2 regions of the Blastococcus saxobsidens DD2 genome follow, and region 2 is predicted to be linked to the other one. Evidence: riboswitches for the same ligand, from Rfam matches in the RefSeq annotation. Region 2 holds a riboswitch; the other holds the start of a gene.

Region 1 (7,552 bases), 890 kb from region 2:
CAGACGTAGAGGGCGATGAGCACCGTCCCGGTGAACTCGAACACCAGCGCGATGCCCACCGGCAGCCGGCCGATCGCCACGTAGAACAGGTACTGCGTCATGGCGATGCCGATGACGCCGAGCACGGCCAGCAGCGGGAGCTCCCGGCGGGCGACCTTCAAGCGGCCGGGTGCGGTCACCAGCAGGACGGCGAGCAGCCCGATGGCGGCCCCGGTGCACCGGAGGGCGGTCAGCCGCGGTGCGGATATCCCCGCCTCGAGCGCGAGGGTCGAGACCGTGCCGTTGACGGCGAAGAACCCGGCTGCGGCGAGGGTGAGGCCGTAGCCGAGGGCGGGGCGGGCGTTGCGGTGCACTCCGGCACGGTAGCGGGCTAGCTCCCCCGAGCCACCTACGACGCCTAGAAGAGCGCGAGGTCCTGCACGGGCGGGCGCGGGGCCGGCCCGGAGGCGGTGAAGACCGCATCGAGGCCGGTCACCTCGAACACCCGCCACACCGACGGCTGCACGTCGCACAGCTGCAGCGCGATGCCTCGCTGCAGGCACCAGCGCCGCACGGTGAGCAGCACCGAGAGCCCCACGGAGCCGAGGGAGGGCACGCCGCCGAGGTCCAGTTCCAGGACGGTGCAGCCGGCCAGCGGCCGCGCGGCGACGAACGCCTCCAGCTGCGGTGCGGTGACCAGGTCCAGGTCGCCGTCCACCGCGACGCGGGCGTGCCCGCCGGCGGTCTCCCACTCCAGGCGCAGTGCCGGCGCCTCGGGCGCGGGGTGCGTGACCCACCACGGGCGGCGCCCACCCGGCGGCCGCGCCAGCCGCCGGCTGACGTCCCACTCGTGCGCCCGCACCATGCCCAGTCGTCCCCCGGTCACCGGGGACTCCGCCCCGTCGGGCCGGACGGTACGTGCGGCGACCAGGGGGTAGGACGGGTTCCGGCACCGGATCGGCCGCCACGCCGCGCCCCTCACCGGACGTGACGGGCCCGTTCCGCTGGGTCCGGCCATGGGGCCTGGTCATCGCGGGCAGCGGCGGACCGGTCGGAGGAGAGGAGGCTGCGTGGAGCGTCGCCCGCCGTGGTCGGACCGCCGGCGCCGCACCCTGCTCGTGCTGGCGATCGGCAGCGTCGCCGGTGGCCTGGGCGCGCTCGCGTTGCCCGACCAGTTCGGCCTCACCGCCGCCGCGATCGGTGCGCTGAGCGCGTTCCTGTTCGTGGCCGCCGCGGTGGTGTTCGTCGTCGTCCCGGGGCCCGGGACCGCCGGCACCCTGGCCCGCACCGCACCGCTGGCCGGCGCGGTCCTCGTGGTCGCCGTCCTCCTGCTCTTCTCGACGTCCGCGGAGCTGCGCCGGCTGTGGTCGCTGACCGCCGTGGCCGCCGCCGGCTGGACCGCCTACGCGGTGTGGCAGACCCGGCGGCACGAGGGCTGACCGGCGGCGACAGACTGCCCGTCATGGACGTGCCCGAGGCCCTCTACCTGCCCGACGGCGACGGCTTCACGGCCACCGCCCTCACCATCGGCCCCTGGGACGCGGCGCACCAGCACGCCGGGCCGCCGGCGGCGTTGCTGCTGCGCGCCGCGGAACAGGCCAGCGGGATCGACGGCGGCCAGACGGTGCGGCTGGCCTACGACATCCTCGGCCCGGTGCCGGTCGGACCGGTGCAGGTGCGCACCTCGGTGCTGCGCCCCGGCCGGCGGGTCGAGCTGGTCGAGGCGGCGCTGTCCGCCGGGAACGACCGCCCGCTGATGCGGCTGTCGGCCTGGCGGATGCGCTCGCGCGGGGACGCCGCACCGGCGACGCCGCTGACGCACCCGGCACCGGCCGGTCCGGAGGAGAGCCGCCCCGAGCGGGCGGCGTTCTTCACCACCGAGGTCGCCTACCACCGGGCGCTGGAGTGGCGGTTCGCCGCCGGCACCTTCAACGGGCCCGGCCCGGCCATCGCCTGGACCCGGCCGGAGTGCGCCCTGGTCGCCGGGGAGACGATGACGCCGCTGCAGCACCTGCTGGTCATGACCGACGCGGCCAGTGGCATCTCCGCGACGCTGGACTGGACCCGCGCCACGTTCGCCAACGTCGACCTCTCCGTGGCCCTGCACCGGCCACCGCGCGGCGAGTGGCTCGGCATGGACGCCGCCACCGTCCACGGCGGCACGGGGGCGGCCCAGTGCAACGCGCTCCTCTTCGACGCCGACGGGCCGATCGGCCGGTCCAGCCAGTCGCTGTTCGTGGAGCCGCGGTGACCGGTCCGCCCCGGACGGAAGAGGTGCCTCCGCGCCCGCACCGGCCGCCTGCCACTGTGGAAGGGTCGCTTCCCCCGACGATTGGAGCTCAGCGCAGTGGACGCGTGGAGAGAGGTGCTGGGCTGGCTGTCCGGGCGCGGCCTCGAGGTCGTGCTGATCATCCTCGGGTCGGTGCTGCTGGCCCGGTTCGTCGGCTGGGCCGGCACCCGGATCACCGACCGGATCGACCGCAACGCCACCGGGGGCGACGCGCTCGTGCGCTCCGAGGCGGCCAAGCACCGGCACTCGCTCACCCAGGTGCTCACCTGGGCGGCGATCGTGCTCATCTACTCGATCTCGGTCTTCTTCGCCCTCGACCGCCTCGGCGTCCCGATCACCGGCCTGGTCGCGCCGGCCACCGTGCTCGGCGTCGGCCTGGGCTTCGGCGCCCAGCGCATCGTCGGTGACGTGCTGGCCGGCTTCTTCATCATCACCGAACGGCAGTACGGGTTCGGCGACGTCGTCGCCATCCAGGTCCTGGGCGGGATGGAGCCCGCGTCGGGCACCGTGGAGGACGTGACGCTGCGCGTCACCCGACTCCGGTCCCCCGACGGGGAGGTGGTCACCGTGCCCAACGGGCAGATCGTCAAGGTGATCAACCTGTCCCGCGACTGGGCGCGGGCGGTCGTCGACGTGCCCGTCCCGACCAGCGTGGACGTCAACCGGGCGAACGAGGTGTTGCGCGAGGTGGGCCGTGCGGCCTTCCGCGATCCGGCGCTGCGGCCGCTGCTGCTGGACCCGCCGAGCGTGATGGGCGTGGAGAGCCTGGACCTCGAGCAGGTCAACATCCGGGTGGTCGCGCGCACGCTGCCGGGCAAGCAGTTCGAGGTGGGCCGGGACCTGCGGGCGCGCGTGGTCCAGGCCTTCCGGAGCCAGGGCATGCAGGTGCCGCAGGCGGCGACCGTCCACGACCCCGCGGACGACGGCGCGACCGCCGTGCAGGAAGGAGTCCGATGAGCGCGCCCGGCCAGGACCGGGCCGACGGCGGGGCACCCCCCGCCCCCACGGTGAGCACCGCCCCGGCCGCCGCGGGCACCACGTCCCCCGACGTCGCGCCGGGTCACCGCTGGTGGTCGGCGATCCCCCGGAACCTGGGCCGGGCACGCACGTCGACCGTCGTCCTCGGGCTGCTGTTCGTCGGCGTCTTCGCGCTCTACCTGAACGTCCGCCCGCCGGACCCCGGCCGGGCGCCGGCCGCACCCGGCGACACCGTCGAGCAGCCGGTGACGACGACGGAGCCGACCGAGCCGACGGAGGACGAGCCGACGGAGATCGAGCCGACGGAGATCGAGCCGACGGAGACCGGGCCCACGGAGACCGGGCCCACGGGAACCGGGCCCACGGCACCGACCACGCCGCCGCCCACGAGGACCGGCTCTCCCTCGCCGACGGCGCCGCCCACCACGGGCCCGTCCCCGGATGGCGAACCGACCGAGCCGACCACGCCGGAGACCACCGCACCCGCGCCGACCGGCGGCACGGGCGGCGGCAGCGTCCCCGACTCCCCGACGGGCTGACGGGACGTCGCGCCCGGGTACGGCGGTACCGGTGTTTCACGTGGGACAACGGCGTCCTAGGATCGGGCCTGGCTCCTGAGGGGCAGCGCGAAGCACCTGGCTGGCTGCCCGGCAACCTCTACTCCGTCTGAGGTGCTCCAGGGGAAGAGCCGGCTGGACGGCGCCCGCCGCCCGGCAAGGACGGAGCTCCCGTGCGCCGCGGGTCTCCGCGAGCGAGAGGAGACGGCGCATGACCGACCCTGCAGCCTGGAGCTTCGAGACCCGGCAGATCCACGCCGGCACGAGCCCCGACCCGGCCACCGGCGCCCGCGCGCTGCCGATCTATGCGACCACCGCCTACCAGTTCCGCGACACCCAGCACGCCGCGGACCTGTTCGGCCTGGCCGAGATGGGCAACATCTACACGCGGATCATGAACCCCACGCAGGACGCGCTGGAGCAGCGCGTCGCCTCCCTGGAGGGCGGCGTCGCGGCGCTCGCGGTGGCCAGCGGCCAGTCGGCGACCACGCTGGCGATCCTGAACATCGCCGAGGCCGGTGACCACGTCGTCGCCTCCGCCTCGCTCTACGGCGGCACCTACAACCTGCTGCACCACACGCTGCCCAAGCTCGGCATCACGGTCTCCTTCGTCGAGGACCCGGACGACCCGGAGGCATGGCAGGCGCTGGTGCGGGACAACACCAAGGCGTTCTTCGGGGAGTCGATCGGCAACCCCAAGGGCGACGTCCTCGACATCGAGGCCGTGGCCGGGGCGGCGCACCGCAACGGGGTCCCGCTGATCGTGGACAACACCATCGCGACGCCGTTCCTCATCCGGCCCCTGGAGTTCGGTGCCGACGTCGTCGTGCACTCCGCCACCAAGTACCTGGGCGGGCACGGCACGGCGATCGCCGGGATCATCGTGGACGGCGGCGGCTTCGACTGGACCGCCGGCAAGCACCCCGGCTTCACCACACCCGACCCGACGTACCACGGCGTGGTCTACGCCGACCTCGGCGCGCCCGCGTTCGCGCTCAAGGCCCGCGTGCAGCTGCTGCGCGACCTCGGCCCGGCGATCTCGCCGTTCAACGCCTTCCTCGTGGTCCAGGGCATCGAGACCCTGTCGCTGCGCATGGAGCGGCACGTCGAGAACACCCTGGAGGTGGCCCGGTTCCTCGAGGGGCACGACGAGGTGGACCGGGTGAACTACCCGGGCCTGGAGTCCTCGCCCTGGCACGCGGCCCAGCAGAAGTACGCGCCGAAGGGCGCCGGGGCCGTCCTCACCTTCGAGTTGCACGGCGGGCGGGAGGCCGGGCAGCGGTTCGTGGAGGCGCTCGAACTGCACAGCCACGTGGCGAACATCGGTGACGTGCGCAGCCTGGTCATCCACCCGGCCTCGACCACGCACTCGCAGCTCACCGCCGAGGAGCAGCTCACCACCGGGGTCACCCCCGGCCTGGTGCGGCTGGCCGTGGGCCTGGAGGGCATCGAGGACATCCTGGCCGACCTGGAGGCCGGTTTCCGCGCCGCCAAGTCGGCCTAGGAACCACGTCGGCCGAGGACAGGGAGCGCCGCAGAGATGGGCGGGTGGGTCGAGGGCGATCCGGTGGGCGACCGCCGGTTCCTCGACCTGCCCGGCCCGTTCGAGCCGGAGCGTGGGGGCCGCCTGCCGGGCGTGCGCATCGCCTACGAGACCTGGGGGACGCTCGCGCCCGGCGGGGACAACGCCGTCCTGGTGGAGCACGCGCTGACCGGCGACAGCCACGTCACGGGCAGCGCCGGGCCGGGGCACCCGACGCCGGGATGGTGGAGCGGCCTCGTCGCCCCGGGCGCCGCGCTGGACCCGGCGCGGTTCTTCGTCGTCTGCGCCAACGTCCTGGGCGGGTGCCAGGGGACGACCGGGCCGTCGTCGCGGGCGCCGGACGGCCGCCGCTGGGGCGCCCGATTCCCCGAGGTGACCGTGGGCGACCAGGTGCGGGCGGAGGAGGCCTTGGCCGACACGCTCGGCATCGACCGCTGGGCCTGCGTCATCGGCGGATCGATGGGTGGCATGCGCGCCCTGGAGTGGGCGGTGGCGCTGCCCTCCCGCGTGGACACGCTGTTCTTCCTGGCCTCCGCCGCGGTCTCCTCGGCCGACCAGATCGGCACGCAGACCACCCAGCAGGCCGCGATCCGCGCCGACGCCCGCTGGTCCGGGGGCGACTACCCACTCCACGCGGCTCCGGAGGACGGTCTGGGCATCGCCCGGCGGATCGCCCACCTCACCTACCGCAGTGCCCTCGAGCTCGATGCCCGGTTCGGCTCGCGGGTGCAGGAGGACCACCGGTTCGCCGTCGCCTCCTACCTCGAGCACCACGCCGGCAAGCTGGCCCGCCGGTTCGACGCCGGCAGCTACGTGCTGCTCACCGAGGCCATGAACAGCTGGGACGTCGGCCGCGGCCGGGGCGGGGTCGAGGCCGCGCTGGGACGGATCACCGCGCGTGCGCTGGTCGCCGGCGTGGACACCGACCGCCTCTACCCGCCCGAGCAGCAGCAGCGGGTCGCCGACGCTCTCGGCGTGCCCCTGCGGCTGATCTCCTCCCCGTACGGCCACGACGGCTTCCTGCTCGAGACCGCCGCCGTCGACGGGCTGCTGCGCGAGCTGCTCGCCTGATCGTCGGCGAGGGCGACGAACTCGTGGTGATCAGCGGCTGATGGCCACGAGTTCGTCACGCTCGCGCCGTCGGTAGCGTCCGGGCGCATGAGCTACGACGTCGCCGCGCTGCGCGCCTCCTTCCCGTCGCTGGTGAGCGGCACCGCACACTTCGACGGCCCCGGCGGCACCCAGGTGCCCGACGCGGTGGGCCGGGCGGTGGCCGCGACCCTGACCGCGCCGATCAGCAACCGCGGCCCGGTGACCAGCGCGGAACGGTTCGCCGACGCGACGGTGCTGGCGGCGCGGGCGGCGATGGCCGACCTGCTCGGCGTCGACCCGGGCGGCGTCGTGTTCGGGCGCAGCGCCACCCAGCTCACCTTCGACCTGGCCCGCACGCTGGCGGCCGGCTGGGGCCCCGGCGACGAGGTGGTGGTCACCCGGCTCGACCACGACGCGAACATCCGGCCGTGGGTGCTGGCCGCCGGCGCGGCCGGGGCGACCGTGCGGTGGGCCGCCTTCGATCCGGCCACCGGCGAGCTGACCGCCGACGACGTCGCCGCCGTGCTCACCGACCGGACCCGGCTGGTCGCGGTGACCGGGGCGTCGAACCTCATCGGCACCCGCCCGCCGATCGCCGCGATCGCCGAGCGGGTGCACGCGGCCGGCGCGCTGCTGGTCGTCGACGGCGTGCACCTGACCGCGCACGCGCCGGTGGACGTCCCCGCCCTCGGCGCCGATGTGCTCCTCTGCTCGCCCTACAAGTTCCTGGGCCCGCACTGCGGCGTCCTGGCCGCCGACCCCGCGCTGCTGGCACGCCTGCAACCGGCCAAGCTGCTGCCGTCGTCGGACGCGGTGCCCGAGCGCTTCGAGCTGGGCACGCTGCCCTACGAACTGCTGGCCGGGACGACGGCGGCGGTGGACTTCCTGGCCGACCTCGGGGGTTCCGGAACGCGCCGGGAGCGGCTGGTGGCGGCGATGACCGCGATCGCGCAGCACGAGGACCGGCTCCGCGAGCGCCTGGAGGCGGGGCTGGCGCAGCTGCCCGGGGTCCGGCTGTGGTCGGGGGCGGCGCACCGCACCCCGACGCTGCTGCTGACCTTCGAGGGGCGCGGTGCCACCGAGCATGCGGCCGCCGACGCCTACCGGTTCCTC
Region 2 (7,552 bases):
GGGGCGCTGGCCCTGCTCGGTGCCGCCTACGACGAGCGCATCGACGCGATCGCGCCGCAGATCACCTGGCACTCGCTGACCACCGCGCTGTTCCCCGACCACACCGGGGACCTGGAGACGGGGACCGTCGCCGCGGTACCCCCGACCGTGGACGACGGTGTCTTCAAGCAGCTGTGGGCCGGGCTGTTCTTCGGCATCGGCTCGGCGGCGGGTGGCCTGCTCGACGCCGTCGGCGGGGGACCGAGCGGGGCACAGGGCGCCGCGGCCGCGTTGCCGGAGGAGCTGCTCGAGCGCGCCGCCCAGAACCCGGAGGTCGTCGAGCAGCTGCTCACCTGCGGCCGCTTCCGGCCCGAGATCTGCGCGGCCTACCAGTCGGCCGCCTCCACCGGCACCCTGACGCCGGAGGTCGCCGCCGTCCTCGACCGCAGCAGCCCGGCCGGGGTGCTCGACCGCATCGAGGCGCCGACCCTGCTCGTCCAGGGCACGCAGGACTCGCTGTTCGGCCTCGGCCACGCCGACGCCAACGCCCGGGGTATCGCCGGCGACGGCACGCCGGTCAAGGTCGTCTGGTTCGCCGGTGGCCACGACGCCCCCGGGTCGGGCCGTCAGCAGGAGGACCTGCGCGAGCAGGTCGCCGGCTGGTTCGACTGGTACCTGCGGGGTGCGGGCGAGGAGCCGGGCACCGGCTTCGAGTTCCCCGCCCCGACCGGTCTGGGCGCCACGGTCGGCCGGGTGCAGGGCGGCGGCCAGACGGTCGTCGCCGAGGAGTACCCGGGCCTGGCCGACGCCGAGCCGGCCGACCGGGGGTCGGTGAGCCTGGCGGGCCCGGTGCAGCCGGTGGTCACCCCGGCCGGCGGCGCGCCCGCGGCGCTCACGACCGTGCCCGGCCTCGGTGCGCTCACCGCGGCCCTCGGCGGTACGACCGCCGAGATCCCGGGCCAGTTCGCCGCCTTCGAGAGCGAGCCGCTCGCGACCGCGGTCGAGGTGGTCGGCGCCTCGACCGTCGACCTGGTGGTCGCCTCGCCCACCGGATCGGCCACCCTCTTCGCCAAGCTCTACGACGTCACGCCGAACGGCGGCACGACGCTGCCGGGCGGTCTCGTGGCGCCGTTGTCGCTCACCGGCATCTCCACCGACCCCAGCGCGCCCACCCGGATCAGCGTCACGCTGCCAGGCATCGTGCACCGGTTCGAGGCCGGGCACGCGATGCGGCTGGTGGTCTCCTCGACCGACCAGGCCTACGCGCTCCCGGACGAGGCGGCGGTCTACTCGGTCGGCCTCGCCTCGGCGGGGGCGGCCAACGGGACGGTCGCGGGCGAGTCGGTGCTCGCCGTCCCGCAGGTCGACGGCCGCACCGAGGCCGAGGCCGGCTCGCTGCGCTGGTGGGCGCTGCTCGCCGCCGTCGTCGCCCTGGGCCTGCTCGGCTGGGCAGCTGCACTCCTGTGGGGCCGGCACCGCCGGCGCCAGGTCTCGCACGTCGAGCCCGACGGTGAGGACGTCCCCCTGCGCTTCGAGGGGGTCACCAAGGCGTACAAGGACGGCTTCGTCGCCGTCCGCGACCTGTCCTTCGAGGTGCGCCGTGGCCAGGTCCTCGGCCTGCTGGGCCCCAACGGGGCCGGTAAGACGACGTCGCTGCGCATGCTCATGGGCCTCATCCGGCCGACCGAAGGGCGGATCAGCGTCTTCGGGCACGCCGCCGGGCCGGGCGCGCCGGTGCTGTCCCGGCTGGGCTCCTTCGTGGAGGGCACCGGCCTGCAGCCACACCTGTCCGGCCGCGACAACCTGACCCTCTACTGGGCCGCGACCGGCCGGCCGGCCGAGGACGCGCACATGGAGGAGGCGATCGCGGTCGCCGGGCTCGGCGCGGCGCTGGACCGGCCGGTGCGCCGGTACAGCCAGGGCATGCGCCAGCGGGTGGCGATCGCCCAGGCGATGCTCGGGCTGCCCGACCTGCTGGTCCTCGACGAGCCGACCAACGGGCTGGACCCGCCGCAGATCCACGCCATGCGCGAGGTGCTGCGCAACTACGCCGCGACCGGCCGCACGGTGATCGTCTCCAGCCACCTGCTCAGCGAGATCGAGCAGACCTGCAGCCACGTCGTCGTCATGGCGAAGGGGCAGAAGATCGTGCAGGGCACGGTGGAGGAGATCGTCGGCAGCGGGGGCTCGGTGCTGGTCGGGCTGGCGGACGACGCCGACACCGACCGGGCGATCGCCGTCCTGTCCGCGTTGCCCGGCGTCACCGCGGGCCGTACCGACGACGGCCTGGTCGCCGAGCTCGACGGCGCCCGGCGGGCCGACGTGCTCCAGGCACTGGTGGGGGCGGGCATCGCCGTCGATCAGTTCACGCCGCGCCGGCGGCTCGAGGACGCCTTCCTGGCGCTGGTGGGGGAGTCATGAGTGCCGCGAGGCCGGAGCCGAGCCGATGAGACCGAGCGAGCACGTGCAACCGACCGGCGCCGTCGCCGGCTACCGGCCGGAGCGGACGCTGCGGCTGTCGGTGGAGCTGCGCCGGCAGTTCAAGCGGCGGCGCACCATCGGCGTCTTCGCGCTGATGATCGCGCTCCCGCTCGTGCTGATCGCGGCGCTGCAGCTGGGCGCCAGCGAGGAGGCGGCGGAGAACAGCCGGATCAACCTGGTCGACGTCGCGACGGCGAGCGGGCTGAACTTCACCCTGTTCGTGCTGTTCGCGACGACGGGGTTCTTCCTGGTCGTCGTGTACGCGCTGTTCTTCGGCGACACGGTGGCCGTCGAGGCGCAGTGGGGGTCGCTGCGGTACGCACTCGCCACCCCGATCCCGCGGATGCGGCTGCTCCGGCAGAAGTGGCTGGCCGCACTCGTGCAGTCGGTGGCGGCGCTGCTGACGCTGGCGGCGGTGGCCGTGGTCGCCGGCGGTATCGCGTTCGGCTTCGGCGACATCCAGACGCCGGTGGGGGTCGCCATCCCGCAGGGTGACGGGATGCTGCGGCTGGCCGGGATGCTCGGGTACCTCGCCGTTCACCTGCTGGTCGTCGGCGCGCTGGCGTTCTGGTTCTCCACGATCACCGACGCGCCGCTGGCGGCGGTCGGCGGTTCGGTGTTCACCATGTTCGTCTTCGCGATCCTCGACCAGGTGGAGCAGCTGGGCTCGATCCGCGACTGGTTCCCGACGGCGGAGGAGTTCGCCTGGACCGACCTGCTGCAGACGCCGATCGAGTCCGGTGACCTCTTCCGTGGCGTCATCCAGTCGCTGGTCTACGTCGCCGTCTTCACCGCGCTCGGCTTCCGGCACTTCGCCCGCCGCGACGTCACGTCATAACTGTCGCCCTACCGGGCGACACCGCGGCCAGGTGCCGTCCCGGCCGGCGTGGAGCCGCTGCGTCGCGCCTACGCGGACCCCTCCGGGGCCCACTCGGCGCGACAGAGCCCTCACAAGCTCGCCCGCACCGCCTGTGCCCAGCCCTCACCCATCGCGGCGTCGGTGATCGCCACGTTGGGGACGGCGCCCATCAGCCCCGTCATGCCGTCGACGGACGCGCCGTTCGCGGTGATCCACAGCCGGCCCACCGCGGGCGCCATGTCGAGGTCGCTGACGCTGTCGCCGATGGCCACGGCGTCGGCGGGGGAGAGGCCGCGGCGCGCCAGGTCCCACGCGATGGCCGCGCCCTTGGAGATGCCGCGCGGCATCAGGTGGTAGACCCGCGGCGGCGCGGGATCGGCGTCCAGACCCATCCAGGACGCCGCCGGGATCGCGCCGTTGTCCTTCAGCGTCAGCCAGCCGGCACCCCGCTCGGCCAGCCAGGCGTCGACCGACAGCGGGTCGACGCGACCGCGCAGCAGGGCGTCGGTGTCGTGGGTGGCGTGCCAGGGGGCGTGCCACTCCAGCCGTCCGGGGTGGGCGGCGATCAGTTCCTCGACGACGCCCAGCTGCGCCATCACCGCCATCGGCGTCCGGTCGCCGAACTCCTCGGGCAGCTCGCCGCGCAGCCGGTGGGTGTTCCGCCCGGAGCCCCAGCCGATGGTGGCGCCCAGCTCGGCGATCGCACCGTCGGCGGCGAAGATCCGTGCGGCCTCCACGACCTGCTCGTAGGTCCGGCCGCTCACCAGCACCAATGCCACCCCGGCCCGATGCAGGTCGAGCAGTGCACCGGCCGGCCCGTCGGTCAGCTCGCGGCCGGCGGTGTGCCAGAAGGAGCCGCGGGGGCCGACCATGGTGCCGTCGAGATCGGTGTAGACGATGCGGGCTGCCACGACACCATCCTGTCCGGCGCCGGAGCCGGTACCGCCCGCGGGTACGCTGCACCCGTTCACTCATCCAGAGGGGCAGAGGGACACGGCCCGATGAAGCCCCGGCAACCGCCGTCCGACGCGATTTCCGCGCCGACGGGAGGTGCCAATTCCGTCCCGCGCGGCTCGACGGCCCGCAGCGGGGAAGATGAGGAGGTAGTCGTCGCATGACTCTCACCGCTCCCGGTTCCGCCCAGGCCGACTCGTCTGCCGGCGGTCCGGTTCCCCCGTGCCCGGCCCGCGGGCTGGTCTGCCGCAACTGCGGCGCCACGTTCGGCCTGATCGCCGAGCACGCCTGCGCCGAGTGCTTCGGCCCGCTGGAGGTCGACTACGACCCCGAGGTGATGCGTGCGGTCACCCGTGAGCAGATCGAGGCCGGGCCGCAGAACATCTGGCGCTATGCGGCGCTGCTGCCGGTCGGCCAGCACCCGGCCGACCGGGTGTCCCTCGACCCGGGCATGACGCCGCTGGTCCGCGCCGACCGGCTGGCCGCGGAGCTGGGCCTCACCGGCGGCCTCTGGGTGAAGGACGACTCGGCCAACCCCACCCACTCGTTCAAGGACCGGGTGGTCAGCCTCGCCGCCACCGCCGCCAAGGGGCTGGGCTACCGGAAGATCGCCTGCGCCTCCACCGGCAACCTGGCCAACTCCGTGGCCGCGCACGCCGCCCGCATGGGGCTGCCGTCCTACGTGTTCATCCCCGCCGACCTCGAGCCGGGCAAGGTCGTCCAGTCCGCGGTCTACGGGCAGACGCTGGTCGCCGTCGACGGGTCCTACGACGACGTCAACCGGCTGACCAGCGAGCTCGCCGAGACCGACGAGTTCGAGGACACCGCCTTCGTGAACCAGAACGTCCGGCCGTACTACGCCGAGGGCTCCAAGACGATGGGCTACGAGCTCGCCGAGCAGCTCGGCTGGCGGATCCCGGCCCAGGTGGTCATCCCGATGGCGTCGGGCTCGCTGCTGACCAAGGTGGACAAGGCGTTCCGCGAGCTGGTCGCCGCCGGCATCGTCGAGGCCACCGAGTGGACCATCTTCGGCGCGCAGTCGGCCGGCTGCGACCCGATCGCCACCGCCTTCGACAACGGCTGGGACGTCGTCAAGCCGGTGAAGCCCACGGGCATCGCCAAGTCGCTGAACATCGGCAACCCCGCCGACGGCCCGTACGCCCTCGATGCCATCCGCCGCACCGGTGGCGCCGTGGGCCGGGTGGGGGACGACGAGATCGTCCAGGGCATCCGCGATCTCGCCCGCACCACCGGCGTCTTCGCCGAGACCGCCGGCGGTGTGACCGTCGCCGTCCTGCGCCAGCTGGTGGGCAACGGGCGGCTGGACCCGGCCAAGGAGACCGTCGTCCTCAACACCGGTGAGGGCCTCAAGACCCTCGACCCGCTGGAGCCGGTCGTCGGCCCGACCCACCGGGTCGAGCCGTCGCTGAAGTCGGCGCGGGCAGCCGGGCTCATCGGCTGAGCGGCGCCGACCGCGGATCGGCCGCCGGACACGTCGTCCGATCCGGGCAACGGTCCGGCAACCATGTACGCGACCAGGTGTCTCCTGTTGTACGTTCTCGCGCGGTTTCAGTTCCAGGTTCGTGATCGACGGGCGGAAGAGCTAGACCCGGTTCCCCGACCCAGAGGGACCGTCCGTACGCACGAAACGTGGGAGCACACGTGGCACAGGGCACCGTGAAGTGGTTCAACGCCGAGAAGGGCTTCGGCTTCATCGCCGTCGACGGCGGCCAGGACGTCTTCGTCCACTACTCGGCCATCCAGATGGACGGGTACAAGAGCCTCGAGGAGGGCCAGCGGGTCAGCTTCGAGGTCGTCCAGGGCGCCAAGGGCCCGCAGGCCGACGCGGTCACCGCCGCCTGAGCCCGCACCAGCACTGAGGGCCCGGTTCCCCCTGAGAGGGGAACCGGGCCCCTTTGGTCAGCCAGGGTGCTGCCCGCGCCCTCCGGGCATAGGAGGCTTTGCCTATGCATCCGGGGCCGCATCCGTAGGCAAAGCCTCCTATGCCTGAGCGCCGGCCGGGCCGTGGATGCGCCGGGAGCGGGGCCTCGCTACCCCCACTTCTTGCACTCGCCGGGGTCGAGTGCCAAACTCGTTTCTGGCACTCGGGGCTCCTGAGTGCCAATCAGGTCGGAACGGTGAGGCACCGGTCCGTGGGCCGACGGAGCGCCCACGTCGCTGGTGTCGTCCGTCGCGGGCACCAACCCGGCCGTGCAGCGATCAATGCATGGAGGACATCACCACATGGCCAAGATGATCGCCTTCGAGGAAGAGGCGCGCCGCGGCCTCGAGCGGGGCATGAACACCCTCGCCGACGCCGTCAAGGTGACCCTCGGTCCCAAGGGCCGGAACGTCGTGCTGGAGAAGAAGTGGGGCGCCCCCACGATCACCAACGACGGCGTGAGCATCGCCAAGGAGATCGAGCTCGAGGACCCGTGGGAGAAGATCGGGGCCGAGCTGGTCAAGGAGGTCGCCAAGAAGACCGACGACGTCGCGGGTGACGGCACCACCACCGCCACCGTGCTCGCCCAGGCGCTCGTGCGCGAGGGCCTGCGCAACGTCGCCGCCGGTGCCAACCCGATGGCCCTGAAGAAGGGCATCGAGAAGGCCGTCGCCTCGGTCACCGAGTACCTCCTCGCCACGGCGAAGGACGTCGAGACCAAGGAGCAGATCGCCGCCACCGCGTCGATCTCCGCCGCCGACCCCGCCATCGGTGAGCTCATCGCCGAGGCGATGGACAAGGTGGGCAAGGAAGGCGTCATCACCGTCGAGGAGAGCAACACCTTCGGCCTCGAGCTCGAGCTCACCGAGGGCATGCGCTTCGACAAGGGTTACATCTCGCCCTACTTCGTCACCGACGCCGAGCGCATGGAGGCCGTCCTCGACGACCCGTACGTGCTCGTCGTCAACTCGAAGATCAGCTCGGTCAAGGACCTGCTCCCGCTGCTGGAGAAGGTCATGCAGTCGGGCAAGCCGCTGGCCATCATCGCCGAGGACGTCGAGGGCGAGGGCCTCGCGACCCTGGTCGTGAACAAGATCCGTGGCACCTTCAAGTCCGTCGCCGTCAAGGCCCCGGGCTTCGGTGACCGCCGCAAGGCCATGCTGGGCGACATCGCCATCCTCACCGGTGGCCAGGTCATCAGCGAGGAGGTCGGCCTCAAGCTCGACACCGCCGGCGTCGAGCTGCTCGGCCGCGCCCGCAAGGTCGTCGTCACCAAGGACGAGACGACGATCGTCGAGGGCGCCGGTGACGCCGACCAGATCCAGGGTCGGGTCAAC

The links. A riboswitch is a leader RNA that binds a small molecule or an ion and turns the genes downstream of it on or off. The one in region 2 is predicted to bind S-adenosylmethionine.
Region 1: it holds a riboswitch for S-adenosylmethionine, as region 2 does, so the genes downstream of both, BLASA_RS21745 (bifunctional o-acetylhomoserine/o-acetylserine sulfhydrylase) here and thrC (threonine synthase) in region 2, are expected to answer to the same signal.

The regions. Positions count from the first base shown of each region.
Region 1 covers NC_016943.1:4,581,571-4,589,122, forward strand. The annotation lists gene BLASA_RS21715 (EamA family transporter) at 1-353, opposite strand, end outside; gene BLASA_RS23750 (STAS domain-containing protein) at 398-865, opposite strand; gene BLASA_RS21725 (hypothetical protein) at 1,050-1,418, shown strand; gene BLASA_RS21730 (thioesterase family protein) at 1,442-2,230, shown strand; gene BLASA_RS21735 (mechanosensitive ion channel family protein) at 2,327-3,226, shown strand; gene BLASA_RS23755 (hypothetical protein) at 3,223-3,786, shown strand; SAM riboswitch class IV at 3,858-3,973, shown strand; gene BLASA_RS21745 (bifunctional o-acetylhomoserine/o-acetylserine sulfhydrylase) at 4,016-5,308, shown strand; gene metX (homoserine O-acetyltransferase MetX) at 5,345-6,418, shown strand; gene BLASA_RS21755 (cysteine desulfurase-like protein) at 6,506-7,552, shown strand, end outside.
Region 2 covers NC_016943.1:598,746-606,297, forward strand. The annotation lists gene BLASA_RS02800 (alpha/beta fold hydrolase) at 1-2,400, shown strand, start outside; gene BLASA_RS02805 (ABC transporter permease) at 2,426-3,298, shown strand; gene BLASA_RS02810 (HAD family hydrolase) at 3,409-4,230, opposite strand; SAM riboswitch class I at 4,288-4,421, shown strand; gene thrC (threonine synthase) at 4,434-5,735, shown strand; gene BLASA_RS02820 (cold-shock protein) at 5,936-6,136, shown strand; gene groL (chaperonin GroEL) at 6,518-7,552, shown strand, end outside.